Regions from separate parts of the Pseudoalteromonas sp. SCSIO 43095 genome, predicted to be linked through region 1. Evidence: predicted binding sites of a transcription regulator. Region 1 holds the regulator's gene; the other holds the start of a gene.
What was found. The regulator LexA, encoded in region 1, represses DNA repair genes until DNA is damaged. The targets are predictions, from matches to a motif close to TACTGTATNNNNATACAGTA.
Positions count from the first base shown of each region.

Region 2: the regulator LexA is predicted to act here: its motif matches at 2,414-2,433, upstream of uvrD (DNA helicase II).

Region 1 covers NZ_CP087995.1:2,732,932-2,737,782, forward strand. Annotated here, with positions in the region: gene ctaD (cytochrome c oxidase subunit I) at 1-1,508, opposite strand, end outside; gene coxB (cytochrome c oxidase subunit II) at 1,508-2,650, opposite strand; gene lexA (transcriptional repressor LexA) at 3,144-3,761, opposite strand; gene LOC50_RS12930 (PaaI family thioesterase) at 3,960-4,403, shown strand; gene LOC50_RS12935 (hypothetical protein) at 4,433-4,813, opposite strand.
Region 2 covers NZ_CP087995.1:3,030,253-3,035,103, forward strand. Annotated here, with positions in the region: gene LOC50_RS14270 (GNAT family N-acetyltransferase) at 1-206, opposite strand, end outside; gene uvrD (DNA helicase II) at 184-2,349, opposite strand; gene LOC50_RS14280 (hypothetical protein) at 2,665-2,889, shown strand; gene LOC50_RS14285 (YacL family protein) at 3,002-3,370, shown strand; gene LOC50_RS14290 (dUTP diphosphatase) at 3,423-4,043, shown strand; gene yrfG (GMP/IMP nucleotidase) at 4,036-4,683, opposite strand.

The DNA of each region.
Region 1 (4,851 bases):
ACTTTTGCAGGCACTTTGTCGCCCCCTTTTGCACATTTATACACAACCACCACAAATAATAATTGCGATAAACCAAAGGCAAACCCACCTATACTAATAATGGCGTTAAAATCAGCAAACTGTAGCGCATAATCTGGAATACGGCGTGGCATACCGGCTAACCCCACAAAATGCATTGGGAAAAACAGCACATTTACACTTATTAACGACAACCAAAAATGCCATTTTGCTAAGGTAATATTGAACATGTTTCCGGTCCATTTTGGCAGCCAATAATAAGCCCCCGCCATAATAGAAAACACCGCGCCCGTTACGAGCACATAATGAAAGTGTGCAACCACAAAATAGGTATCATGATATTGGAAATCGGCAGGTGTAATCGCTAGCATCAATCCCGAAAAACCACCTAAAGTAAACAACACAATAAATGCGATACTAAACAGCATTGGCACTTCAAAGCTAATAGACCCGCGCCACATAGTCGCTACCCAGTTAAATACTTTTACGCCGGTAGGTACTGATATCAGCATAGTCGCGTACATAAAAAACAACTCACCCGCCACGGGCATACCAGTGGTAAACATATGATGCGCCCACACAATAAAGCTCAACAAGGCAATGGAGGAGGTGGCATACACCATAGAGGCATAACCAAATAGTTTTTTACGTGAAAAGGTGGGAACAATCGTAGAAATAATGCCAAAGGCAGGCAAAATCATAATATAAACTTCAGGGTGACCAAAAAACCAAAAAATATGTTGGAACATCACCGGATCGCCACCACCAGCGGCATCAAAGAAACTGGTCGCGAAGTATTTATCGGTGAGCACCATAGTAACTGCACCAGCAAGTACCGGCATAACTGCAATAAGTAAAAACGCCGTGATCAACCATGTCCACACAAATAACGGCAGCTTCATCCACGTCATACCCGGAGCACGCATATTTACTATGGTGACCACCACATTAATGGCCCCCATAATCGAACTAATACCCATAATATGCACAGCAAATACAAACATTGCTGTGTTGTCGTTACTATAAGTGGTGGAAAGCGGCGCGTAAAAGGTCCAACCAAATGCAGGGCCACCACCAGGCATAAATAATGAAGCTAATAGGATTAAAAACGCAAACGGTAAAATCCAAAAGCTCCAGTTATTCATTCTCGGTAAGGCCATATCTGGCGCACCAATCATTAGCGGGATCATCCAGTTTGCCAAGCCGGTAAAGGCTGGCATAACCGCACCAAACACCATTATTAAACCATGCACTGTGGTCATTTGATTAAAAAAGTGAGGATCAACCAGTTGTAGGCCCGGCTGAAATAACTCAGCTCGAATAACCATCGCCATTGCCCCACCAATTAAAAACATGGTGAGTGAAAAAATTAAATATAAGCTACCTATATCTTTATGGTTGGTTGTAAATAACCAGCGCTTAAAGCCTGTGGCAGGTTGATGGGCATGATGAGCCTCATTGGTATTAGGTTGTTCTGCAATGCTACTCATTATTTAGCCTCCCCATCAGCATCCAGTGCCGCTTGTATCTCGCTCGGTTGAATTACATCACCAGTGTCATTACCCCACGCGTTGCGTTTATAGGTAATAACAGCTGCTATTTGCTTGATTGATAATTGCTTTGCGAAAGACTGCATAGCCGTACCTGGTTTACCATGGAGCAAAATATCTATATGCCCTTTGATATCACCTATGACTATTGGGCTGCCTTTAAGAGCCGGAAAAACACCTGGTAAGCCTAAGCCAGTTGGTTGATGGCACGCCGCGCAGCTCGCCATGTAAACCTGCTCACCAAGCACCATCAGCTCCTCTTTTGGTACAACTTGGTCTAATAACGCAGCGTCTGCCTCAGCTGCTTTTTGTTTGGCTTGTTTAGCCTCTGCTAACCACGTTTTGAAATCTTCTTCTGTTATAGCTTCTACTACAACAGGCATAAAACCATGATCTTTACCGCAAAGCTCTGCACACTGCCCACGGTAAGTACCGACCTCATTAATATTGGTCCATGTTTCGTTAATAAACCCAGGGTTTGCATCTTTTTTAACGGCAAAGTCAGGCACCCACCATGAGTGAATAACATCATCTGAAGTCATTAAAAAGCGTACTTTTTGATTAATTGGTAGTACCAGCGGTTTATCGACCTCGAGTAAATAATTCGGGTTTTTATCAGCAAGGTTGGTTATTTCATTTTGAGGGGTAGCTAGCATGGAATAAAACTCAACGTCCTCCCCCATATACTCGTAATGCCACTTCCACTGTGAGCCTGTAATTTTAATGGTGAGATCAGCTTTGCTGGCATCCTCCATGGCAATTAAGGTTTTAGTCGCAGGAATGGCCATAACAATTAATATGACAAAAGGGATCGCAGTCCACAGTATTTCTACTTTGGTGCTTTCATGGAATTGGGCAGGGACAGCCCCTTTAGATTTGCGATGATGAATGAGTGCCCAAAACATAATGGCAAACACGATCACCCCAATCACACAACATATTAAAAAAATAGTCATGTGCAGTTGGTATACATTATTACTTATATCGGTTACGCCTTTACGCATATTATATTGGCTATTAGCAAGCACATTCTGCGAAAAAACAAACAATATAAGCCACAAGGAAGAACTCAGCTTACCCATGTGACGGCTCCTTTGATGCTATTGCTGACGCAAAGCGAAGAGGCATACGGCTTAAACGCCTATTCGTTATTTTTATTTTTTATAAGGGTGCTGGATTTAGTAAATGTGTGTTCTCAAAACGACTAAGCTGTGAGTTATTTTTATTCCAGCTCTTTAATAACTAGTTAAAAAATAAACAATAAGCAAGGTAAGTATGAAAAATAGACAAGGTGAATTTTTTAAAATGCGCAGTTAAAAAATAGCAACCAGTCAGGCAATTAATCTAAGAGTCAGGTTTAGTAGGGGGTGTATTGAAATTACAGGATAGAAATATAAAAAAATTGTTAACTTAAAAAAGCAGAGTAAATTTGTTTATTTATAAAGTATTTAGTGATTTTATTTATGATAGGGGGAGCACTTAACATCATATAGTCATACATTTGATAAGTTAGACATTGTGCTACTAACAAACCCAGCGCCTAATCACCATTAAGCGCTAAATTATGCTTTAATACTACATCCAGTCAGCGTTACGAATAACACCTACCGCTAAGCCTTCAATATTGAACGACTCATTTTCTAAATCGACCTCAATAGCTGAAAACTCATCATTTTCAGCATGTAAGAGTACTTTTCTGCCCGCTTTTTCTAAACGCTTCACGGTTACATCGTCGTCAACACGGGCAACAATAACTTGTCCATTTTCGGCAACTTGGGTTTTATGCACAGCAAGTAAATCACCATCCATAATACCAATGTCTTTCATACTCATACCGTTAACACGCAATAAAAAATCGGCCGCAGGTTTAAACATTAAAGGGTCAATTTTACAGTGGCTTTCTACATGCTGTTGCGCCAATATTGGCTCACCGGCAGCCACCCTGCCAATTAAAGGTAAGCCTAACTGCTCTGGCTCCTCTTCTTCAACAAGCTGAATTCCGCGACTCGCGCCTGGCTTCATTTTAATAACACCTTTTTTGGCCAATGCTTTTAAGTGTTCTTCTGCAGCATTTGCACTTTTAAAACCCAGTGTTTGTGCAATTTCGGCACGTGTAGGAGGCATACCAGTGTCTTTAATAAACACTTTAATGAGTTCGAGTATTTGCGCTTGGCGTTTCGTTAATGGTCGCATACAACTGGTTTTCCATACAGTACAATTAACTGTGAGTATATACAGTTATTTAAAAATCGCAAATATAAATTAATGCCTTATATGCCGTTATCATCAAACAATAACCTACTTTAAAAGCAGGGTAATAAATGTAATTATTAGCAACGCATTATCATATTAATAAATTTTAATTCTCGATTACTTATCCAAGGAGCTAGCATGAGTATTTGGCATCAACCGATTACATTAGAGTTTTGTAAGCAATTAGATCAAGGTATTACAGGCCAAGGGACACTCATGAAAACCATGGGAATAGAGATCAGTGAAATTGGTGATGACTACTTAGTGGCAACTATGCCGGCAATTCCAGAGCATCATAACCCTATGGGTATCGTTCATGGTGGTGCAAATGTGGTACTTGCTGAAACAGTAGCAAGTTATGCCGCTAATTTTGTGGTTGATTTCAATCGGTTTTATTGTGTTGGCCAAGAGATCAGTGCAAGTCATTTAAAGGCATCACGCAATGGCACATTAACGGCCACAGCGAGAGCTTATCATATCGGCAAACGCAGCTCGGTTTGGGATATTAAAATAACCAATAGCCGCAATGAGCTTTGCTGCGTATCACGTATGACCGCAGCCGTAGTAGAGCGAAAAGGCTAGTAAATCTGTTAACCAAGGTTGAGGTTAAATTACTTTTCGAGAGGGTAAATAGTAATTTCCACGCCTGCACCAATTGCAGATATACGTAACAAGGTATCTGCATGTAAAGCTTGGTTAAAGCATTTTGGCGAAGTGCCAGACTCAAAACCCATATCGAATGTTCTGCGTGAACAACTCAACCATTGCTTTAATGCATTGCGTGAACACGACTCGATTAACTCGCACAAGTGATTAATCGCTTTATCTGGCGTGGTTATTTCACCTGCAACCTCAATGCGAGCAAGTTGACGGTATTCGTCTTTATCATAATGTAAAATAGTTGCGACCTTTTTTAAATCAGCAACTAATACGCTAATATCTTGCTTTGACTCAAGCTCTAGATCTACATTTAAAAATTGAATTTCCGACATTATCTCGTTTTTACCCTCTATTAATTTCATTGCAAACT
Region 2 (4,851 bases), 300 kb from region 1:
GTATGCTCTGGCCAATGTGCATTAACTAAATTTGTGTTTTTAGAAAGAACAAAAGAGGGTTGCTGTAATTGAGCAAGCAGCTGAGTGCATTGCTCATAACACCAATTTTTATCGCCTGTAAGCAACAGTAACTGACGATGTTTAGCATTCGTTAGCTGCTGTTGCAGATGCTTTATAACGCGGTTAAACGGCTTGTAGTCTTGCATAAGCTGTTACTAACCACTTACTACCTAAGTCGTCAAAGTTAACCTGTACACGCGATTGTGCGCCGCTGCCTTCGTAATTAAGCACCGTGCCTATACCAAATTTAGCGTGCAGTACGCGTTGACCTAAGTTAAACCCGCTTTCCTCAAATGCCGCATGGCTTACTGATGCACTAAAGCGCCCTGCAGCAGGCGGTCTTGAGACTTGTGTTTTAATGCGAATTTCTTCTACGCAGTCTTCGGGTATTTCACGTAAAAAACGCGATGGGCTGTGGTATTTTTCTTGACCATATAAACGGCGGCTTTCTGCGTGGCTTATATACAGTTTATCCATAGCACGGGTCATACCTACATAACAAAGACGGCGTTCTTCTTCTAAACGGCCCGTTTCTTCATTACTTTGTTGTGATGGGAACATGCCCTCTTCAACACCGACCATAAATACCAGCGGAAACTCTAAGCCTTTAGCTGAGTGAAGCGTCATCATTTGTACCGCATCTTCATGTTCATCAGCTTGCCCTTCACCTGATTCAAGCGAGGTGTAGGCTAAAAAGCCTTGTAGTGGTGAACTAAATTCTTCCTCTTCAGGGAGTTCATATTGATCGCAGGCGCTAATTAATTCTTCTAAGTTTTCAACCCGAGCACGGCCTTTTTCACCTTTTTCAGCCTGATACATTGCCATTAACCCTGAGGTTTGAATGGCATATTTAGCTTGCTCATGCAGCGTTAAGTCACTAATTTTATCTTCAATATGCTCAATAAGTTCGACAAACTTGGCAACCGCTCCAGAAGCGCGACCCGATAAATGCTGTTGCTCTACAATGGCTTTAGCAGCATACCAAAGCGGCAAAGATTCAGCGCGAGCGCAGTCACGTATATGGCTTAATGTTTTATCGCCAATGCCGCGGGCGGGCGTATTAATAACACGCTCAAATGCCGCATCATCTTGGCGGTTACCCACTAAGCGTAAGTATGAAAGAGCATCTTTAATTTCTTGGCGTTCGAAGAATCGCATACCGCCATAAATTCGGTATTTTAAACCTTCTTGTAGCATCGCTTCTTCAAGTACCCGTGATTGCGCATTACTACGATATAAAATAGCCGCATCTTGTAGTGCGTTACCTGCATTAAGCCAGCTACGTAATTTGCTACTTACAAAGCGCGCTTCATCTAGCTCATTAAAAGCAGCATAAATAGAGATAGGTTCACCGTCGTTACCGTCGGTCCATAAACTTTTACCCATTCGCTCGGAGTTATTTTGAATTAACGCGTTTGAGGCTTTAAGAATAGTGGCAGTCGAGCGATAGTTTTGCTCAAGGCGAATCGTCTCTGCGTCAAAATCAGTTAAAAAGCGTTTAATGTTTTCTATTTTTGCGCCGCGCCAACCATAAATACTTTGGTCATCATCGCCTACAATCATGATACTGCTGGTATCGCCCGCAAGTAGTTTTAACCACGCATATTGAATGGTGTTGGTATCTTGAAACTCGTCTACAAGCATGTGCGCAAAGCGCTGCTGATAATGACGCAGCAAGGTTGGGTTATTTTTAAGAACCTCATAGCTACGTAGTAATATTTCTGCAAAATCAACTAGGCCCGCTCTATCACAAGCTTCTTGATAGGCCGCGTAAACACGCAGCATCATTTGCTCGTTAATATCGTATGCCTGAATATCTTTAGGGCGCAGAGCTTCATCTTTTTTAGCGCTTATATACCAACCAAACTGTTTAGCAGGCCATTTTTTGTCATCAATATTCATTGATTTTAATAGGCGCTTGATCATTCTTAGCTGATCATCAGAATCTAAAATTTGAAAGGCTTCTGGTAGGTTTGCTTCACGGTGATGAGCGCGCAAAATACGATGTGATAAACCATGGAATGTACCAATCCACATACCACCGACTGGTGCTTTTAAGGTTTCTTCTACTCGCGTGCGCATTTCTTTAGCGGCTTTATTAGTAAAGGTAACCGCAAAAATACTATAAGCAGAAGCTTGCTCAACCTGCATTAACCACGCGATACGATGAACTAAAACACGTGTTTTACCCGAACCAGCACCTGCTAATACCAGCATGTTTTGTAGTGGGGCTGCAACGGCATCGCGTTGTTTGTCATTTAAGCCATCGAGTAATTCAGAAACGTCCATCGTTACGCCTTTTCAATCAATAATGGGGGCAGTATAACAGGTGTTTTTGTTAGGCTAAATAAAATACTGTTTTTATAAACAGCTATTTATAAAATACGTATTTAAGTTGTTGAATAGTTAACAGTATAAACTGAGCAAGTAATTAAAATAACTATTTAAAATTGCTAATTTGACCTATATTTGGCAAAAAATACTAAACTGATAAATTCGTAATAATTTAACTACATGATTTGTAAGCTTTAATAAATTGGCATAAAGTGTGTAAGTATAAATAATAAGTACACATACGAAATTAATTAAACTACAGAGGTTAGTATGTCTCAACAAGGTTCTGGCGGTAACGTAATCGCAGCGTTATGTAATATTTTCTTCCCCGGTTTAGGGCAGTTGGTGCAGGGCCGTATTTTAGCGGCACTTGTTTTTGCAATTCTGGTTTTTGGCGGTTATGCGCTATGGTTTTTAGTTGTTCCAGCCGTAATCGGTGCCGTGTTCCATTTATGGGCAATTATTGATGCTGCACGCTATCGCTCAGGCGGTTAGCTAAATTGATGATACTAAATAGCGCCTTATGGCGCTATTTTTGTATCTGGCTTTCATTATTCATAGCTGATTAGGTTATAATCTGTTGCATTGGCAGTACTGGAATAAAGTTATGGAATATCAATTTATACGTGACCCTATTAGCGGGCTGCGCATTAAAATAAGCAGCGAGCATGCCCTAATTGGCCGCTGGTTAAACGAAGAAATTGGCAAAGAAAAAGTCGCGATGGTACAAGCACTTATTAGCTCGGTGAGTTCAAGCTTTGAACCGTTAACACTTAAAGGCCACGAAATTGACCTAATTCTTTCTAAAGATGAAGCATTATTCGAAGCGCATGCGTTGCATCAAGATAACGAAGATATATTAGCCTACCAAGATGATGAACTCATGCTGGAAGAGAATGATTTAAGCAGTGGTTGTGGTTTTGAAGACTTTGTTGACCTGATCAACTCATGGCATGAGTTTTCGGCTGGTCGTTAAGTTATATTATCTGTATTATTACCCTAATTATAAATCCAACAGTGGAACCAGTATGTCTGCGAATTTAAACAAACTAGTTGTTATGCTAGAAATGCAAAATGCCATGAATACCAAAGTACATGAGCAATGGTTTAGTCAAGGCTTTGAGTGGTATAGAGCTATTTGGGTTGAATGTGCAGAAATGCTGGATCATTACGGTTGGAAATGGTGGAAAAAACAAACGCCAGATACTGAACAAGTAATTTTAGAGCTGGTTGATATTTTTCATTTTGGTTTATCGCTACGTATCGACGGTAAGACCAGCTACGAGCAAATCGCTACGCAGCTACAAACTCAAATGAGCGCCCCACAACAAGGTGATGACTTCAAACAAACCCTTGAGCTATTAGCGGCCAGTGCGGTTGCCAATAAAACCTTTAATGCGGCTGCTTTTGCCGGTTGTATGGCACAAATCGGTATGGATATTGATGATTTATATCGTGGCTATGTGGGTAAAAATACGCTGAACTTCTTCCGTCAGGATCATGGTTACAAAGAGGGTAGCTACATTAAAGTGTGGCATGGCAAAGAAGATAACGAACACTTAGTTGAAGTAGTTAAAAGCCTTGATACTGAGCATGTAGATTTTGCAAAACAGGTATATCAAGGCCTAGTAGCGCGTTACCCTAAATAAGCTTACGGTAATCGGTGACGCTTAAGTAATCGGCTATTACATTATGCGGTTGCTGGCTATTAGGGTTAGCAACCGCAAGTAAATGCTCAATGCCGTATTCTCGTGCGGCATTTAATACCGGTAAGCTGTCATCTACAAATAATGTGCGGCGTTTATCAAACCCTAAATCCCCTTGAACCTTATGCCATAAACTTTGTTGCTCTTTACTTACCCCATATTCATGCGTTGACACCACTCCGTCTAAATAATTATCAATAGCGGTATGTTCAAATTTAAGCATTACGCATTCTGGATGAGCATTGGTAAGTAAAATGAGTTCTTTACCTGCACGTCGAAGTTCAGTTAAAAAATGCGGAACATCTTCACGTATTTTAATTAAATGTGCAGATTGACGCTTTAATTCGAGAATAGGTAAGTTTAGCTGTGCTTCCCAATAGTCAGAGCAGTACCACTGAATTTTGCCACTCACAGCCTGATAGCGTTTTAAGATATCTGCGCGGGCTTCCTCAAAACTGATATTTTGAGCCAGAGCATGTTGTTGTGGAACAACATTGAGCCAAAAGTCAGTGTCGTAATGTAAATCAAGTAAAGTCCCGTCCATGTCGAGTAATACAGTATCGATTTTTGACCAATTGAGCATGATATATCCTTGTGGAAATTGAGGCGTTAAATGATTACGTTGCGATGAAATGCTTGCAAGCGAAATATAATGGGCTCTGTTAATTGAACTCTAAAAACATATACCCAATGATGAAATATTAAGGGCGAATTCAATAACGGCAGATAAATATTTAACCTTAACTACGGG